4 regions of the Actinomadura miaoliensis genome follow, and region 1 is predicted to be linked to each of the others. Evidence: riboswitches for the same ligand, from Rfam matches in the RefSeq annotation. Region 1 holds a riboswitch; each other region holds the start of a gene.
What was found. A riboswitch is a leader RNA that binds a small molecule or an ion and turns the genes downstream of it on or off. The one in region 1 is predicted to bind cyclic di-AMP.

Region 1 (4,273 bases):
TCCGGCCGAGCTCGTGGCCTTGCGGTGAGCCTGCTGGGCGGCCTTGACCAGGATGGTGGCCTTGATCCGGCGGCGGCGCAGGTAGGCGCGGTTGCCCTGGCCGAGTATGCCTTGTCAGCCAGCACCCGCTCCGGCCGGGGCCGGGGGCGCTTGCCCCGCCACGCGGCACGCTGATCCGCTCCACCACCGGCACGAATGCGGGCTGTCCCCGTGCTGCCCGCCCGTCGACACCACCGGCAGCGGCTTGCGACCCTGCTCACAGGCCAGATGCAGCTTAGTGGTCCACCCGTCGCGCGAACGTTCCAGCCCATGATCGGCCGGCTCCGGCCCCGGCAGCTCGACCCGATCCTGATGATCGTGGCGGGCGCCCGCGGCGTGCTGGTGGGCCCAGCTGATGCTGGAGTCCACCGACACACTCCACCCCGACCAGCCCAGCAGCGTCGGCAAAGGCTCGCAGCTTTACCCAGATCAGCGCCCAGATCCCGGCGCGCTGCCAGCGATGGTGCAGGCTGTAGACCGACTGCCAGTGCGTAACGTTCGGGCACATCCCGCCACGGTGCGCCGACCCTGGTCCGCCAGCGGATCCTGTCCTTCCCCGCCGAAGGCGTGTGGTCCCTGAGTGGCTGGACGGGCGCGGGCGCGGCTGGGGCCGAACGTAGGGGTGCTCGACACGGGCGGCCGTTCGGGCCGCCCGGTTCGTCGCTTTCCAAGTCATAGTCCTGCCCGCGCCGCAAGCACACGCCGATCGGGGTGGTGGAACGCGCCTCGCAGCTGTCGACGGTGCACGTCAAGTGCGTCCAAAGGAGGTGCTCGGCATCCGAAGCGCACCCCACGGGGTTGGGTAGGCCGCGTGGGACAGGTGGACCTTCGCCTCTAGCACTGGATGCACGGCAGATTAGGACCTCTTGACACCGTCAAGCGGTCCTAAGTGGCTCCCCGATTGGCTCCCGAATATGGTTCGGTGGGCTAAAAAGGGGCTCCGGATCGAGATCCGGAGCCCTCTGACCTGCGAAAAGCTGGTCGGGACGGCGGGATTTGAACCCACGACCCCTTGACCCCCAGTCAAGTGCGCTGCCAAACTGCGCTACGTCCCGGCGCCTGCCGCAGCAGGCGTGATTACTGTAGCGCAGTCTGCGGGGTCATGCGTACCGAGATAGCGGGAGCCTGGGCTCGGGTGGGCCGGGTCGGGGTGGCTCTGGTGGCGGCGTTCGGGGTGGTTTGTGGGTGTGACCAGGGGGCGGAGCGGACGCCGGGGGCTGGGCCGGTGAGTGGTGGGGCGGTGGAGTCGACCGAGAAGGCGACGCAGAGGGCGACTCCGAAGGTGGCCCGGGAGCCGGTGGTGCCTCGGGGAACACGGGCCGGGTACGTGGTGTTCGACCGGGAGAGCCGAAGGACGGTGAGGGCATACCGGGCGCACCGGGTGTTCCGGTCGGCGTCGGTGGTGAAGATCCTCATCGCGCTCGATCATCTGGAGCGGAGCCGGGAGGCCGATCCGCGGCTGGGGCCGATGCTGCGGTCCAGCGATGACGCGGCGGCGACGGCGTTGTGGCGGCGGGGTGGGCGCGGGGCGATCGTCGAGCGGATGGCGCGGCGGATGGGGCTCACCGACACCAGGCCGCCGCCTGCGGACAAGCCGGGGTTCTGGGGGTACACCGCGCTCAGCGCCGCGGACGTGGTGAAGACGTACCGCTATCTGCTGGAGAGGGCGCGGCCCGAGCATCGCGACGTCGTGCTGCGGGAGCTGCGCAGGGCCACCAGGCGGGGGACGGACGGCTACGACCAGTACTTCGGGATTCCGCGGGCCGTGCCGAAGCCGTGGGCGGTCAAGCAGGGCTGGTCGGGATTCGGGCAGGGCGCGTCCGGGGTCGTGCCAGGGGATCTGGGGCTGGGACGGCCGGTCCTGCATACGACCGGGCTCGTGGGGCCGGGGGAGCGGTACGTCGTGGCGGTGCTCACGCTGCAGCCGGCGGGGACGTCCTACCCCACGGCGGCCGCCAGGATCACGGCCTTGACCCGCCAGGTGTGCGCCTTGTGACAGCAGGGGGGAATGGGGGGCTCGTTCCTGGTGTTGTTGCAGGTCAGAGTGCCTTTACGTTTTTTGCCCTAGCGTGGGCATCTGATAACGTCAGGCCCGAATCCCGCGACGCGCGCCATGCGTCGTGGCCCGTCGTGACCCGGGAGGGACCGGGGCGCGACCGTGGCGCGCGGGAACGCGCCCCCCACCGAGATCAGACCAGTGAGCGGCCGCCGTGGGCAGCGGTGGCCGTGGCCGAGTCCGTGTCCGTCGCCTGAGCGAGGACCGGAGCCGGGGACCCAAGTCGGGCCGAGCAGGCCCCGGGGTGAATCGGCGCGTCGACGAGGCGCGCCGTAGGGCTCTTCCATGCCCGAATCCGTCAGCTAACCCGGTAGGCGCCATGGGAGACAAGGAGTTCTCTGCATGCCCGATCGAATCGCTTCTCAATCCCCCGAGGCTCGTCTGGGCGTGGGCGTCGCCATGGGGACGGTGCTGGCCGGAGCCGTCGGTTTCGCCCTCATCGCTCCTTCCTCGAACGAGGAGCCGCAGGTCAAGGGGCCTGTCGCCCAGGCACAGGTGGAGAGGGCACACAGGAGTGTCGCCATCGGTGAAAAGCCCGAGGGCTACGCGGTTCCGATCCGCAAGGTCGAGCCGTCCGAGGCGATCCGTCTGGCTCTGGAGCAGGTCGGTGTCAAGGAGGGGCCGGACCGGCAGACCAAGTACCACGACTGGTTCGTCTCGACGCCCAACGCGAAGATGACGGCCAAGCGTGACGGCGGGTTCAGTGTGGACGCCTACAACGGCGCCGAGTGGTGCAACATGTTCGTGTCCTGGGTCGGTGCGCAGCTCGGTGTCAAGGACATGGGCTGGGACGCCTACACCGTCCAGCACGCCAAGTGGTTCGCGAAGAAGGGGCGCTGGGGTCACAAGGCCAAGCCCGGGGCCGTGGTGTTCTTCGACTGGCAGAACGGGTCCGGGGGCGGCATCTACGGCATCGACCACGTCGGCCTGGTCGTCGAGGACAACGGGGACGGCACCATCACCACCGTTGAGGGCAACACCAACAACGCCGTGGAGAAGCGGGTGCGTCCCAAGTCGCTCGTCGCCGGGTACGGGTACCCGGACTACGACGCCGACTGACGATCGGCGGGCAGCGGAGGGCGTCCGGCACGCGCCGGGCGCCCTTTGTCGTCCTGAATGCCGCAATCATTCACTTTTTTTGTGGTGTCTTCTACTCCGTCGTTGCGGTGGCCGGAAAGGTATCCGGCACGCGAGCGGGGACGGGGGGAGGACACGTCCATGAGGGCAGGGCCGCACGGGCACGTCCCGTCTGGGCGCCTCCTGCCCGGCTCCCACCGGCCTGGTCCGCGCGGCCCTGACGTGAGCGTGGTCGTGATCGCCTACAACGACGCGGGTCGGCTGCCCCGGGCGGTCGGTTCGGCGCTGAGACAGTCGCTCAGCGCCGTCGAGGTGGTGGTCGTGGACGACGGGAGCACCGACGGGACGGGGACGGTGGCCGAACGGCTGGCCGCCGAGCATCCGGGACGGGTGCGGGTCGTGCGTCTGCCGGTCAACTCCGGCGGGTGCGGCCGCCCGCGCAACGCGGGCGTGGAGCGGGCACGCGGCCGGTATGTGATGTTCCTCGACAGCGACGACGTCCTGGACCCGCACGCCTGCCTCAACCTGCTGACCACGGCCGAGGACACCGGCGCCGACATGGTCTCCGGGCTGTGCACGCGCGTCCACATGGACCGGGTGCGCAAACGGGAGCGCCCCTGGTACCCGTGGCTCTACCAGCGGACGGCGGTCTACGGCGCGCTGCGCGACAACCCGGACCTGCTGTACGACACCCTCGCCACCAACAAGCTCTACCGGCGCGCCTTCCTGGAGAGGCACGGGCTGCGGTTCGAGGAACGGCTGCACTACGAGGATCTGCTGTTCACGGCGGAGGCGTACCTGGCGGCGTCCCGTACGGCGCTCATTCCGCATCGCGTCTACAACTGGCTGGTCGAGCCCCATACGCGGTCGATCTCCAGCCGGCGTTCGGAACTGGCCAACTTCGCCGACCGGCTGGAGATACACCGGCGCATCGACGCGCTGTTGCGACGGCACGGTGACGAGGAGTTGCGGCTCGCCAAGGACGTCAAGTTCGTCAACCACGATCTGTTGCTCTACATGCGCGATCTGCCGTGCCGCGACGCCGCCTACAGGGAGGGTTTCCGCGCACTGGCCGCCGACTATCTGGCCGGCCTCGACCCT
Region 2 (4,273 bases), on a different contig from region 1:
ATGTGGTCGCCGCCGCGCAGGTAGCGGTCGCGGCGGTAGATGACCCGGACGTTCATGCCGGTGGCGTCGTTCTCGGCGACGCTGGTCACGAAACGGGCGAGCTGGCGGGAGGGCGAGTCGTTCTCGCCGCCGACCGAGCGGCGGATGTTCGCCTCGGCGGGCGTCTCCGCGGTGGGCACCCCCTCGGCGAACAGCCGGACGGTGCGCGGGTCGCGGGTGCCGTCGTCGGCGGTGCTGCTGCCGACGATGTCGTTGGTGAACATGGCCTGCACGTCCGTCCCGGCGGCCTTGTACCGCGTGGCCATGTGGCGCGCGCCGTACAGCCCCTGCTCCTCCCCCGCGACGGCGGCGAAGACGATCGTGGCCCTGGGACGGCGGGTGGCCATGACACGGGCGAGTTCCATGACGACGGCCACGCCGGAGGCGTCGTCGTCGGCGCCGGGCGCGTCGGCGGTGGCGTTCATGACGTCGCTGACACGGGAGTCGTAGTGCCCGGACACCACGTACACGCGGTCCGGGGAGGTGCTGCCGCGCAGGGTGGCGACGACGTTGGTGATGCGGGTGGCGACGGGGATCCGGCTGGCCGGTTCCTGCACGTAGGACTGCAGCTCGACGGTCATCCGGCCGCCGGACGCCGCGGCGTGCTTTTTCATCTCGGCGAAGATCCAGTCCCGGGCGGCGCCGATGCCGCGTGCGGGGTCGTCCTGGGACGAGAGCGTGTGCCGGGTGCCGAACCCGACGAGCCTGCGCACCGTCGCCTCGATGCGGCGGTGGTCGATCTCGCGCAGCAGGGCGCGCAGCTCGGCGTCGGGGTGCTGGGCGGTGACGGGCCTGCCGGGGCCGTTCGGGCGTCCGGAGTCCGCCTCGGCGGGACGGCCGTCGAGGGTGACTCCCGCGGTGGCCGCGGCGGCCGCCGCGGAGACGGACAGGAAGACGCGGCGGCTGGGCGTGCCGGCGGCTGGGGGCGTGGTGTCGTAGGTCACAATTCTGGATCTACGTCATGGCGGGGGCGCCTGTCCACAGTGGAAACCGCCGCCCTTCAGACGCTTCCTCAGTGATTTCTCGCCATGTCTGCTCCCCGTGTGATTCCTGTGATCGGAGTGGTCGGCGGCTCCGGCGCGGCGACGAAAGATCGTTTTTCGGATTTTACCTTTGGCGGTTTGCGAGCTCTTTGCCTCATCTCCTATGGTCCGTGGTACTCCGCCGTCCGGCTCACCGCGACGGGAACCGTCCGGCGGAACGCCTAATCCCATGGCGCTGGACGTCTGGGAACCGGGGACCCATCAGTTCTTCGGGGTGAATCCGCGGCGCAGTCGCGGTAGGGCCGCTCCTTGGTCCGAACCCGTCAGCTAACCCGGTCGGCAGTCAAGGAGAGGAGAGGACATGAAGGAGCCCCCGCGGCTCGGCAGGCCCGCCACCCCCGTCCGACGGCGCAGCCACCTCATGAAGACGCGAACGCCCTGATAGACGGGGCGGTTCCGCCCTAGCTCGCACGCCCGCGCGTTCTCCTCGTCCGCGCTGCGCGCCCGCGCCCCTCGCGGCGGCGTCTCCGCCGCCGGCACCGGGTCACCGACACTTCCTCGCCATTGGCGGTCAGAGCCGTTTTCTGCGCGGCTCGACGTTCCCGGCGCAGCCTCATCTCCTTTTCCCGCTCGTTCCTCGCCGCCTGCTCTTTTTCCGCTGCCCGCATTCCGTCAGACCAGTTCCCTGGAAGGAAAACTCCCCCATGAATCCGAACGGCAAGCACCGTCGCACCGACCCCTGGCCCGCCGAGATGCCGCGTCGCTCGGTGCTGCTGGGGGGTGGAGTCCTGCTGGGGAGCGCGGCCCTCGGCGTCGCCGCGGCGCTGGGCCCGTCGGCCGAACACGAGGTGGCGAACGCGGCGAACACCACCGACGACACCGAGCGGACGCAGGCCGCCCGGGACGGCGAGTCCCGGCCGTCCCGAAGATCGCGTAGGTCGGGTGGCGGCGCCCCGCTGATCCACTCGACCGACGACTGGGGAGCGCGCACGCCCTACCGGCGGGCGACCGTGCTGTCCCGCGCGCCCGAGTACATCGTGGTGCACCACACGTTCACCCCCAACGTCACCGACTACTCGCTGCGGCAGGGCTACCGGATCGCGCGTTCGATCCAGGGCGCGCACATGGGACAGGGATGGGGTGACACCGGCCAGCACTTCACCATCAGCCGGGGCGGTCACATCATGGAGGGCCGCAAGGGCAGTCTTGCCGCCGCCCGCAGGGGCCGGATGGTGATCGGCACGCACGTCGCCGGAGCCAACGGCTACACCGTCGGCATCGAATGCGAGGGCACCTACAACTCGGTCATGCCGCCCCGCCGCCTGCTGGACTCGCTCACCGAGCTGCTCGCCTGGCTGTGCGGCCAGTACGACCTCGACCCGAAGAAGGCGATCGTCCCGCACATGAAGTTCAACGACACCGACTGCTGCGGTTACGAGTTCGCCCCGACGCTGCCGCGCCTGCGCAAGGACGTCGCCGCGGCCCTCCGATCCGCCTGAGACCGGCCGGTTGCTCCCAGCCGGCGTGCTGGGCCCCGGGCCGAGGTCGGTGCGACGGGGGCGGCGCCGGAGGGGTCGCCATCTCGCGACTGGAGCGGTGTCGGGGGGAACCCGTGCGTTCACGGGATGAGGGCGCTGATCGTCGCGGCCACCTCGGCGGGGGCGAACTGGTGAAGGCCGTGGCCGACACCGCTGACGGTGGTGACGGCGGGGTGTCGTGCGGCCGACCGGACCAGTGCCTCGTCCTCGGCGCTTGACAGCGACATGACGGCAGGGTCGGCCCGCAGCAGCAGCACCGGCCCCGGCACTCCGGCGATCCACTCGCCCGCGTGGCCGAGGTGTCCGTACACCTGCTGGGACTCGGTGAGCAGCGCCTCGATGAACGCCGGGTCGTGCCGGTGCAGGGCGGCGGCCTGGCCGACCAGGTAGGGATGGGCGGCGCCGAGGACCTCGGCGCGCGTGCGGCCGCCGCCGGCGTCCTCGGCGCCGAGCAGCCGCACCAGTTCCTCCTCCGGACGGCCGCACCACCCCTGCCAGCGCCGCAGGGTGCCGGACATGCGGTCGAGCAGCCGGTACATCCGGGCGGGCGCCAGCGGCGCGTCCCCGATGACCAGCCCGGCGAACGCGTCCGGGCGCACGCCCGCCGCCGCGAGCGCGGCCTGCCCGCCGTAGGAGTGGCCGTACCACCACGCCGGACGGTCCAGGTGCCCGGCCGCCCATTCGGCGAGCGCCGCGCCGACGCCGCGCAGGTCGTAGCGTCCGGGCGTCCACGGCGACGCCCCGTGACCGGGCAGGTCGACGGCCCACCACCGGACGCGGCCGGGCAGCGCGTCCAGGAAGTCCTTCCCCATCCGCCACGACGCCGACCCGCCGTGGACGAACACCAGCGGCGTGTCGCCGCGACCGCCGGACTGCGCCTCGATCATGCGTGCCTCCTCCTTCGCTCGGCGCCGCCGACACTGACACAAAGCGAAGTTGGGTGCAAGTTTGCACCGGAGTCCGTCGCTGCTACGCTCGCGGGGTGGACGACGGGACCGTCGGGCTGCGCGAGCGCAAGAAGCGGCGCACCCGCAAGAAGATCGCCGACACCGCCATCGGGCTGTTCCTGGCGCACGGCTACGAGCCGGTGTCGCTGGCGCAGATCGCCGAGGTGGCGGAGGTCTCGCGGCGTGCGCTGTTCGCGTACTTCCCCAGCAAGGAGGACCTGGTCCTGGAGCGCGTCGCCGACCACGAGAGCGAGCACGCCCAGGTCGTCCGCGGGCGCCCGCCCGAGGTGCCTCCGCTGGCCGCGCTGCGCGACCACTTCCTCGACGGGCTCGACCGCAGGGACCCGGTGACCGGGCTGTGCGACCGTCCCGAGACGCTCGCCCTCTACCGGATGATCCGCGACACGCCCGCGCTGGCGACCGGGCTGCTGCGGTATCACGCGCGCAGCGAGGCGGCGCTCGCCGAGGCCCTGGCGGAGGCTGCCGGTGCGGCGGCCGGTGACGGGCCGGACGGCGCGTTCACCGCGCGGCTGGCGGCGTCGCAGATCACCGCCGTCCAGCGCGTCCTGGCGAACGACAACAACGCCCACCTGGTGGCCGGGACGTCGGCCGACGAGCGGCACCCCGCCGCCGTCGCCGCCGCCCGGCACGCCTTCACCCTGCTCCGCGACGGACTCGGCGGCGTCTTCGGGTGACCGAGCCGAAAGCGCCCGGCTCGACGGGGGACGAGCCGGGCGCTTTCTCCTGCGTTCTCCGCGCGTCTACT
Region 3 (4,273 bases), on a different contig from region 1:
AGGCCCACCACGAGCGTGTCGACGATGCGCGCGACCAGCCGCTGCCCCGGTTCGGCGAGTTCCGGGGCGCTCTCCCCCTCCGCCGGGGGAAGGGGGTCGGCGCCGGGTGCGGGAGGGGACGCCGCCACGGCGGGCTATCCCTCGTAGCCGGTGTGGCCGGGGTACTCGACCGTCCGGTCGGCGTGGTCGCCCGTCTGGTCGGAGTACTCGGAGTACTCCCCGCGCTCGTCGATGACGAGCGTCCCCGAGAAGCGGTCGTGCAGGGACTGGCGCAGCGGCTGGTCCCAGATGGCCCACAGATAGGCCATCACGGTGCCGATACTGACCAGCAGCATGCCGTAGGCGAAGTAGTCCCACACCTTCACGGCGAGCGCGAGGAAGAAGAAGAGGCCGAGCTGGTAGCCGATGTGCATGACGCCCGCGCGCCACACGGCCTGCGTCGTCGTCAGCGGCTCTCCCGCGGGCCGCGCCTGTACCACCCCCAGGTGCAGGACGCGCTTGCCCAGGGTCCGCCCCCACATGGCGAGTTGGACCGCCTCATAGAGGAACGGCAGCACCGCCAGTACCGCGAAAAGGGTGAAGATGATGGGCCAGTTCCAGATGCCGCCCTCGCTGCTGGCCTTGCTCCCGGAGGTGTCCAGGCCGATGATGCCGACGCTGATGGGAACGATGAGCGCGAATCCGAAAACGGCCACCAGGACGTTGTCGATGAGGCGCGCCCCGGCCCTGCGGAGGATCGGCGCCAGGGGAAGGTCCGCGGCGGCGGCGTCGTAGCCGCCACCGTCATATCCCTGGGCGGGCGGCTGCTGCCATTGCTGTTGCCATTGCTGCTGGGGGGCCACCCCGCCCTGCCACGGAGAACCGTGCTGCTGGGGCTGCTGCCACTGTGAGCCCTGCTGGGAGGGTGGGGCACCGTAGGACGGTCCGCCTTGGTAGGGCGGGCCCGGGGGCTGCCGCGGATAGGGCTGTCCGCGGTGGGGGGAGTCGCTCATCGATCAGTCCTCCAGGCGAAGCAACATCCGGGTATTGCCCAACGTATTCGGCTTGACCCGGTCGAGGTCCAGGAACTCTGCCACGCCTTCGTCGTAGGAACGGAGAAGCTCGTCGTACACCTCGCGCGACACGGGGGTTCCGAGGATCGGCTCGAAGCCGTGCCGGGCGAAGAAGTCCACCTCGAAGGTAAGGCAGAACACCCTTCCCACTCCCAGTTCCCGCGCGGTTTCCAGAAGCCGCTCGACAATCCGGTGCCCTATGCCGTGGCCCCCGTACTCCTTGTCCACGGCCACCGAGCGCACCTCGGCCAGGTCCTCCCACATCACGTGGAGGGCCCCGCAGCCCACGACGCGCCCCCCGCGCCCCCCTGGACGTCGCTCGTCCCCCGGCGCGGCGGCCCGGACGTCCTCGGCCACCCAGAACTCCTGGACGTCCTCATAGAGCGTCACCGTGGACCTGGCGAGCATCCGCCGCCCCGGCCCGGCGTACGCGTCGATGAGCCGCCGGATGTGCGGCACGTCGGCGGTACGGGCACGCCTGATCACGACTTCCACAAACAGGCGACATTATCGGACCGCGGGCGGCCTCCCGTGGCCGGTCCGTCACGCACGGCCGCCGGCACGGCGCCACAGACGACGCAGATGTACCGAAAGACGCGAACGGCATCGTCCGATACCGACCGTCCCCTCAAGCGGACAGAAAGTGAAATAGCGCACAGCGAAGTGATCGCACAAGCCCGCGAGCACCCGTGTTACATCTGAGCGTCCTCGGGTCACCTGCGATTTCGCATGTTCTGGTTGGCAGGCGACGAGCGCTCCGTTAGTCTCCTGCGCTGACATCGGACCCCCGTGATCGGGAGGCCGAACCGCCGAGTCCCGCGGGCCGCAGCCGGCGCCCCGCAGGAACCGGGGACCCGCGATCGGACGGTTCCGGGACCACTCCAGAGCCATGCCGACTGGGGTGAATCCGCACGGTGCGGACGCTCCGCACGTCCGCGGAAGGTGCAGCTCCGGCCCGAACCCGTCAGCTCACCCGGTAGGCGGACGAGGAGAGGAGAGTTCTTGGAGCCCTCGCGCCCCGCGTTCCTTTCGCGCCCGCTGCGTGCCGCGCAGGCCGCGGTCACCGCGTGCGCCGCCGCCCGCCCCGGCCGCAGGGCCGCCGCGGCGACCGGCGCGCTCGCCGCCGTCTCCCTCGTCGTGGCCGCGCCCGCCCCCGCCGCGCAGGCCGACCCCGAGCCCTCCACCAAGGAGCTGCGCGAGCAGGCGACCAAGCTCGCCGACCAGCTGGAGCAGCTCACCGAGCAGTACAACGGCCTGCGCGTCAAGCTGAAGCAGTCGCAGCGCGCCGCCAAGGTGGCGGGCGACAACGCCAAGCGCCAGCAGAAGGCGCTGGAGGAGGAGCGCGCCAAGGTCGGCAGCCTGGCGGCCACCAGCTACATGCAGGGCGGCGCCGACCCCACGGTCTCGTTCCTGGCCGCGCAGAACCCGCAGGCGATGCTCGACCAGGCCGCCACGCTGCACTACTTCGCCACCCAGGACGGCACCAAGGTGCAGGGCCTGATGCAGGCCATGCAGGCGGCCGAGCGGGCGCGCAAGTCCGCCGAGGCGCGCGCCGAGCAGGTCGAGCAGCTGCGCACGCAGCTGGAGGGCCAGCGCAAGAAGGTCACCACGGCCTACGAGAAGGTCCGCGGCAGGCTGGTCAAGCGCGACCCCACCCAGCTGACCAAGCTGCCCGTGGCCGGCACCGGCAAGGCCGCCCAGGCGCTGCGGTACGCGATGACCAAGATCGGCAGGCCGTACGTGTGGGGCGCGGAGGGGCCCAACACCTTCGACTGCTCCGGCCTGGTGATGTGGGCCTACCGGCAGGTGGGCGTCAGCCTGCCGCACTACACCGGCAGCCAGTGGAACGCCGGCACGCACATCTCCCGCGACCAGCTGCAGCCCGGAGACCTGGTGTTCTTCTACTCCGACCTGCACCACGTGGGCCTGTACGTCGGCAACGGCAAGATGCTGCACGCGCCGCAGACCGGCGACGTGGTGAAGATCGCGCCGATGGCGGGCCGCCCGTTCGCGGGCGGGGTCCGGGTCGCCTGAGGTCACCGGCGCACACGGGTCCGCGTGCGGGCGTGCTGCGACCGCCACGTCGGACCACGTCCGCGGCGACGTCTCCCACGGGGACCTACCCGAGGGGCCGCCGACGTCGCCGCGCGGGGTCGGACGGTGGTCGCCGATGCTCGGTCGTATGCTTTCGCGCCGCCGCCCGCCGGGGGGCGGGTGCGGGGGCGCGCCCCTAGATGAGCTGTCGCCGGGCCGCCCAGACCACGGCCTCGATGGGCGTGTTGACCTCCAGCCGGTCGCAGATGGTCCGCAGCCGGCGGCGCAGGGTCCGGGCGCTCAGTTCCAGCTTTCGTGCCGCCACGTCCGCGGTGACACCGCTGGCGATCTGCGCGAGGAGCTTGATCTCCTCTTCGCTGAGGCGCAGGTCGTCGGTGCCACGACGTGCGATGGTGGCCTGTTCCACTCCGTCCTCCCTCGTCCGTGGTGATGACCGCGGGGATGCAGCCGTCCGCTGCACAGGCACGGGCGGGCCTTGATCTGTACGCGTCGGGTTGCCGGGTCCGGGGCGGGGGGCCGGACCGAGATCATCGGTGTGCCTTGCCGTCTGGCGTGCTTTGGCCGGAGGTGGCCGATGGGCCGATTGCTCGGCGCCGAACGGGAACCCCGGGTAACGATTCAGTCGTTAGGCCGACCGGACGCGGATGCTCCTCGTCGCCTCGGGCGCGCGCACGATGATGTGGCGGGCTCGTGGCGGAGCGCGTCGTGTCCGGGACGGGTCATGATCGCCAATCACGTCAACCCATCCCTCCTCGTCCGATTCGCCCATACCATCGGGGGCGATGATCGTGAATCGTTTCAAGGCACGCTTCGGCTCGGAACGCTAGGCGGCCGGATCCGGCCCGTCAAGCGCGGATTAAGCACGTTGTGTGCTCTTATGACTACGGTCCGCGACCGGCTTCGCGGGGGTTCGGTGCGGACAACTCGATAACCTGCGAAAACCAGTCCGGGGTCGACGAGGAGAGACTTGCCTCAGAGCAGTATTCGGGAAGTCGCGAGGCGCGCCGGAGTCTCAGTTGGGACCGTTTCGAATGTCCTAAACCGGCCAGACCTCGTGGCCGAAGCCACCCGTGACCGCGTCCGCGCGGCCATCGAGGAGCTCGGCTTCGTGCGCAACGAGTCCGCCCGGCGGCTGCGCCAGGGCGGGCGCCGCGCGGACGGCGGTC
Region 4 (4,273 bases), on a different contig from region 1:
TGACGACGAGGATTGCGCTCCGGAGCCAGGTCGAGGGCAAGGCGCCGACCAGACTCGATCTCGGCGATGGCAGGCGGGCGCGGGCTGGTCATCGGGGGCGGCGGGCTTCTCGGGGCGGCGGCGATCCCGCGAAGGCGTGCCGGTACTTTGGCGGTCTTCGCGGGAATCGCCGCGGGAGTCTGCCCTACGTCCTCGCAGGGCTGGTCATCGGCGTGTTGTCGTAGCCGCGGTCAGTTGGAGCGCTTGGTGCGGGCGCGGATGCGTTCGCGTTCCTTGGCGTCCAGGACGACCTTGCGCAGGCGCACGGCGGACGGGGTGACCTCGACGCACTCGTCCTCGCGGATGAACTCCAGGGCCTGTTCCAGGCTCAGCGGACGCGGGGGCGTCAGCGTCTCCGTCGTCTCGGCGGTGGACGAGCGGATGTTGGTCTTCTGCTTCTCCTTGCAGATGTTGACGTCCATGTCGTCGGCGCGGGAGTTCTCGCCGACGATCATGCCCTCGTAGACCTCGGTGCCCGGGCCGACGAAGAAGGTGCCGCGTTCCTGCAGGTTGATGAGGGCGTAGGCGGTGGCGGCGCCGGTGCGGTCGGCGACCAGCGAGCCGGTGGGGCGGGTGCGCAGCTCGCCGAACCACGGCTCGTAGCCCTCGAAGACGTGGTGGGCCATGCCGGTGCCGCGCGTCTCGGTGAGGAACTCGGTGCGGAAACCGATCAGGCCGCGCGCCGGGACCAGGAACTCCAGCCGGATCCAGCCGGTGCCGTGGTTGGTCATCTGCTCCATGCGGCCCTTGCGGACGGCCAGCAGCTGGGTGACGGCGCCCAGGTGCTCCTCGGGGATGTCGATGGTGAGCCGCTCGACGGGCTCGTGCTTCTTGCCGTCGATCTCTTTGGCGACGACCTGGGGCTTGCCGACGGTCAGCTCGTAGCCCTCGCGCCGCATGTTCTCCACCAGGATGGCCAGGGCCAGCTCGCCGCGGCCCTGCACCTCCCAGGCGTCGGGACGGTCGGTGGGCAGCACCCGGATGGACACGTTGCCGACCAGCTCGCGGTCCAGGCGGTCCTTGACGAGCCGGGCGGTGACCTTGGTGCCCTTCTCCCGGCCGGCCAGCGGTCCGGTGTTGGTGCCGATCGTCATGGAGATCGCGGGCTCGTCCACGGTGATCAGCGGCATCGGACGCGGGTCGTCCGGGTCGGCGATGGTCTCACCGATCATGATGTCGGGAATGCCGGCGATGGCGATGATGTCGCCGGGCCCGGCCTCGTCGGCGGGCTTGCGCTCCAGCGCCTCGGTCATCAGCAGCTCGCTGATGCGCACCCGCTCGACGCTGCCGTCGCGACGGCACCAGGCGACCTGCTGGCCCTTCTTGATGGTGCCGGCGTGCACCCGGCACAGCGCGATGCGGCCGAGGTAGCTGGAGGCGTCCAGGTTGGTGACGTGCGCCTGCAGCGGGGTGTCGGGGTCGTAGGACGGCGCCGGGACGGTGTCCTTGATCACCTGGAAGAGCGGCTCCAGGTCGGGCGAGCCGGGCAGCTCGCCGTTGCCGGGGGCCTCCAGGGACGCCCGGCCCGCGCGGCCGGAGGCGTAGACGATCGGGAACTCGATCTGGTCGTCGTCGGCGCCGAGGTCCATGAACAGCTCGTAGGTCTCGTCGACGACCTCGGAGATCCGGGCGTCCGGCCGGTCGGTCTTGTTGATCACCAGGATGACCGGCAGCCGGGCCTCCAGGGCCTTGCGCAGCACGAACCGGGTCTGCGGCAGCGGGCCCTCGCTGGCGTCGACCAGCAGCACCACCCCGTCGACCATGGACAGGCCGCGCTCGACCTCGCCGCCGAAGTCGGCGTGGCCGGGCGTGTCGATGATGTTGATGGTGAGCCCGCCGTGCCGGACGGCGGTGTTCTTGGCCAGGATCGTGATGCCCTTCTCCCGTTCCAGGGCGTCGGAGTCCATCACGCGCTCGTTGACGTCCTGGTTCGCGCGGAACGCCCCGGACTGCCACAGCATGGCGTCGACCAGCGTCGTCTTGCCGTGGTCGACGTGGGCGACGATCGCGACGTTCCGAAGGTCGTCGCGGGTGGAGATGGGCATGCGATTCTCGCTCTGGTGGAGGATCAGGGAGTCGCCGCGGAGCCGCGGCCGTCCCGATTCTACTTGCCGGTCCGTACCGCCCCAGCGAACCGCCCGCTGAATTCGTCCCATATGCCCCGGTTGCCGTGATTTACGGTTTCTTTGTACTCTCTCCGGACCCGGCCGTCCCGAGCCCGCCGGACCACTGCGCGGGCTGCGGCCGGACCGCCGAATCCCCCCACGGGGAGCCGGGGAACCACATCCCGGGGCGCCGCCGCCCCCGGGACTCGGGGTGAATCGACGCAGGTCGCACCGTCAGCAGTGACGCGCGCCCATGTCGTAGGGCGAACTCCCCGCCCGAACCCGTCAGCTAACCCGGTAGGCGGACGAGGAGAGGAGTGCACGCCCTTGCCCCCCGGTCACCGTTCACGGCGTGTCGCCGTGTCCACCATCACAGCGGCCGCCGCGGCCTCGGTCGCCCTGGGCTGGGCCGTCGCGCCCGCCGCCGCGACCGCCCCGGCCGCCGCGCCGCGCCTGGCCGATCCCGGCCGTCCCAGCGAGAGCGAGCTGCGTGAGCGGCTGGACGCGCTGAACACCGAGGCCGAGCGGCTCACCGAGCGGTACAACAAGACGCGCGTCGAGCTGGACAAGGCCCGGCGCGCCGAACGCGACGCCGCCCGGGCCGCCGCCGCTCTGCAGGACCAGGCCGCCCCCGCCCGCGCTGAGCTCGGCAAACTCGCCGCCGCCAACTACATCAGCGGCGGTCCGGACGCGCTGTTCTTCTCGACCGGCGACGCCAAGACCCTGTCCGCGTCGGCGTACCTGGTGCAGAACCAGACCGCCACGCTCGGACGCCTGCAGACGCAGATCAACCGGGCCAACCTGGCGCAGCGCGAGGCCGTCGCCAAGACGGCGCAGGTGCAGCGCGCCGCCGCGCAGGTGGAGACCGCCCGCAACGCCGCCAAGGCCAAGGTCGAGGAGGTCGAGAAGCAGCTCGACAAGCTCACCACGACCAAGGCCAAGGACCCCCGGACGGGCCTGTCCGCCACCATCAAGGGCTCCGGACTGCCCGCGAAGATGGCGCGCAAGGCCTACTCCAAGCTCGGCAGCCCGTACGTGTGGGCCGCGGCCGGCCCGAAGAGCTTCGACTGCTCGGGCCTGGTGGTGTGGGCGTACGCGCAGGTCGGCAAGAAGGGCCTGCCGCACTACACCGGCGCCCTCTACGAGCTGGGACGCAAGGTCGACCGCAGCGAACTGCGCTCGGGCGACCTGGTCTACTTCGGCGGCGACCTGCACCACATGGGGATCTACCTGAGCGACGGCAAGTACCTGCACGCCCCGCAGACCGGCGACGTCGTCAAGATCTCCAAGCTGTCGGACCGCTCCGACTACGCGGGCGCCAACCGCATCTCCTGACCCCGCCCGGACCGCGCCGGGCCGGTCAGGCCGTCCGGTCGGCCCGGGGCGGGTTCAGGCCGAGCCGTTCAGGTAGGGGCGGATCGCCTCGACGATCGGCAGGTCGCCGGGCAGCCACGCCACGTCGTACAGCTCGTCGGGGGCCAGCCAGCGCAGCGCCAGGTGCTCCAGCGGCTGCGGCCGGCCCTCGACCAGCTCCGCCGTCCACACCCGCAGGACGCTTCCCGCGCCGAGCGCGAGCGGCCAGTCGCCGCCGATCCGGTCACCGAGCGCGATCTTGACGCCCAGCTCCTCGTGGCACTCGCGGACCAGGGCGTCCCGGTCCGACTCGCCCGGGTCGACCTTGCCGCCGGGAAACTCCCAGCCCCCGGCCAGCTCCGGGGGCTCGCCGCGCTGGGCGGCCAGCAGCCGTCCGGCGGCGATGATCGCCGCGCCCACCACCACGTTGATCGTGACCAGCCCCTCTCTCAGGACGCGGCGCTGTCGACGGCGCCGCCCGTCCCCGGTCCCGGCGCGCCGGGCGAGGAGGCCGGGCCAGCGGCGCGGGCCGCCGCGACCGTGCGCGCGGCCTCCCGGACGATCTTCTCCAGGTGCCCGCCGTGCGCCCCGCGCCAGTAGACCTGGCCGCACTCGGTGCACCGACCGTACACGTCGTAACTGCGCCGCGTCCCGTCCGCCAGCTCGCGCGCGACCTCTTCTTTGCCAACCGGGACCAGCCGCCCGTTGCAGGCGGTGCAGCGCGTCCACGGCGACAGCGCCGGCGCGAACCGGTCGAGCAGGTCGCGCAGCTGGTC

Region 2: linked by a shared signal. The riboswitch ahead of ABD811_RS08550 (peptidoglycan recognition protein family protein) and the one ahead of ABD811_RS42550 (CHAP domain-containing protein) in region 1 are both predicted to bind cyclic di-AMP.
Region 3: linked by a shared signal. The riboswitch ahead of ABD811_RS19125 (NlpC/P60 family protein) and the one ahead of ABD811_RS42550 (CHAP domain-containing protein) in region 1 are both predicted to bind cyclic di-AMP.
Region 4: linked by a shared signal. The riboswitch ahead of ABD811_RS23140 (C40 family peptidase) and the one ahead of ABD811_RS42550 (CHAP domain-containing protein) in region 1 are both predicted to bind cyclic di-AMP.

Annotation. Positions count from the first base shown of each region.
Region 1 is NZ_BAAAZG010000084.1:60,550-64,822, reverse strand. Features, by position in the region: tRNA gene ABD811_RS42560 (tRNA-Pro) at 1,018-1,094, opposite strand; gene ABD811_RS42555 (serine hydrolase) at 1,397-2,035, shown strand; cyclic di-AMP (ydaO/yuaA leader) riboswitch at 2,276-2,426, shown strand; gene ABD811_RS42550 (CHAP domain-containing protein) at 2,438-3,154, shown strand; gene ABD811_RS42545 (bifunctional glycosyltransferase/CDP-glycerol:glycerophosphate glycerophosphotransferase) at 3,395-4,273, shown strand, end outside.
Region 2 is NZ_BAAAZG010000006.1:277,751-282,023, reverse strand. Features, by position in the region: gene ABD811_RS08555 (M20/M25/M40 family metallo-hydrolase) at 1-983, opposite strand, end outside; cyclic di-AMP (ydaO/yuaA leader) riboswitch at 1,231-1,380, shown strand; gene ABD811_RS08550 (peptidoglycan recognition protein family protein) at 1,727-2,521, shown strand; gene ABD811_RS08545 (alpha/beta fold hydrolase) at 2,641-3,447, opposite strand; gene ABD811_RS08540 (TetR/AcrR family transcriptional regulator) at 3,543-4,202, shown strand.
Region 3 is NZ_BAAAZG010000025.1:3,067-7,339, forward strand. Features, by position in the region: gene ABD811_RS19110 (RDD family protein) at 1-128, opposite strand, end outside; gene ABD811_RS19115 (RDD family protein) at 135-992, opposite strand; gene ABD811_RS19120 (amino-acid N-acetyltransferase) at 996-1,547, opposite strand; cyclic di-AMP (ydaO/yuaA leader) riboswitch at 1,850-2,051, shown strand; gene ABD811_RS19125 (NlpC/P60 family protein) at 2,055-3,086, shown strand; gene ABD811_RS19130 (LuxR C-terminal-related transcriptional regulator) at 3,283-3,513, opposite strand; gene ABD811_RS19135 (LacI family DNA-binding transcriptional regulator) at 4,075-4,273, shown strand, end outside.
Region 4 is NZ_BAAAZG010000034.1:17,637-21,909, forward strand. Features, by position in the region: gene typA (translational GTPase TypA) at 231-2,084, opposite strand; cyclic di-AMP (ydaO/yuaA leader) riboswitch at 2,280-2,464, shown strand; gene ABD811_RS23140 (C40 family peptidase) at 2,505-3,479, shown strand; gene ABD811_RS23145 ((deoxy)nucleoside triphosphate pyrophosphohydrolase) at 3,534-3,917, opposite strand; gene ABD811_RS23150 (Mut7-C RNAse domain-containing protein) at 3,947-4,273, opposite strand, start outside.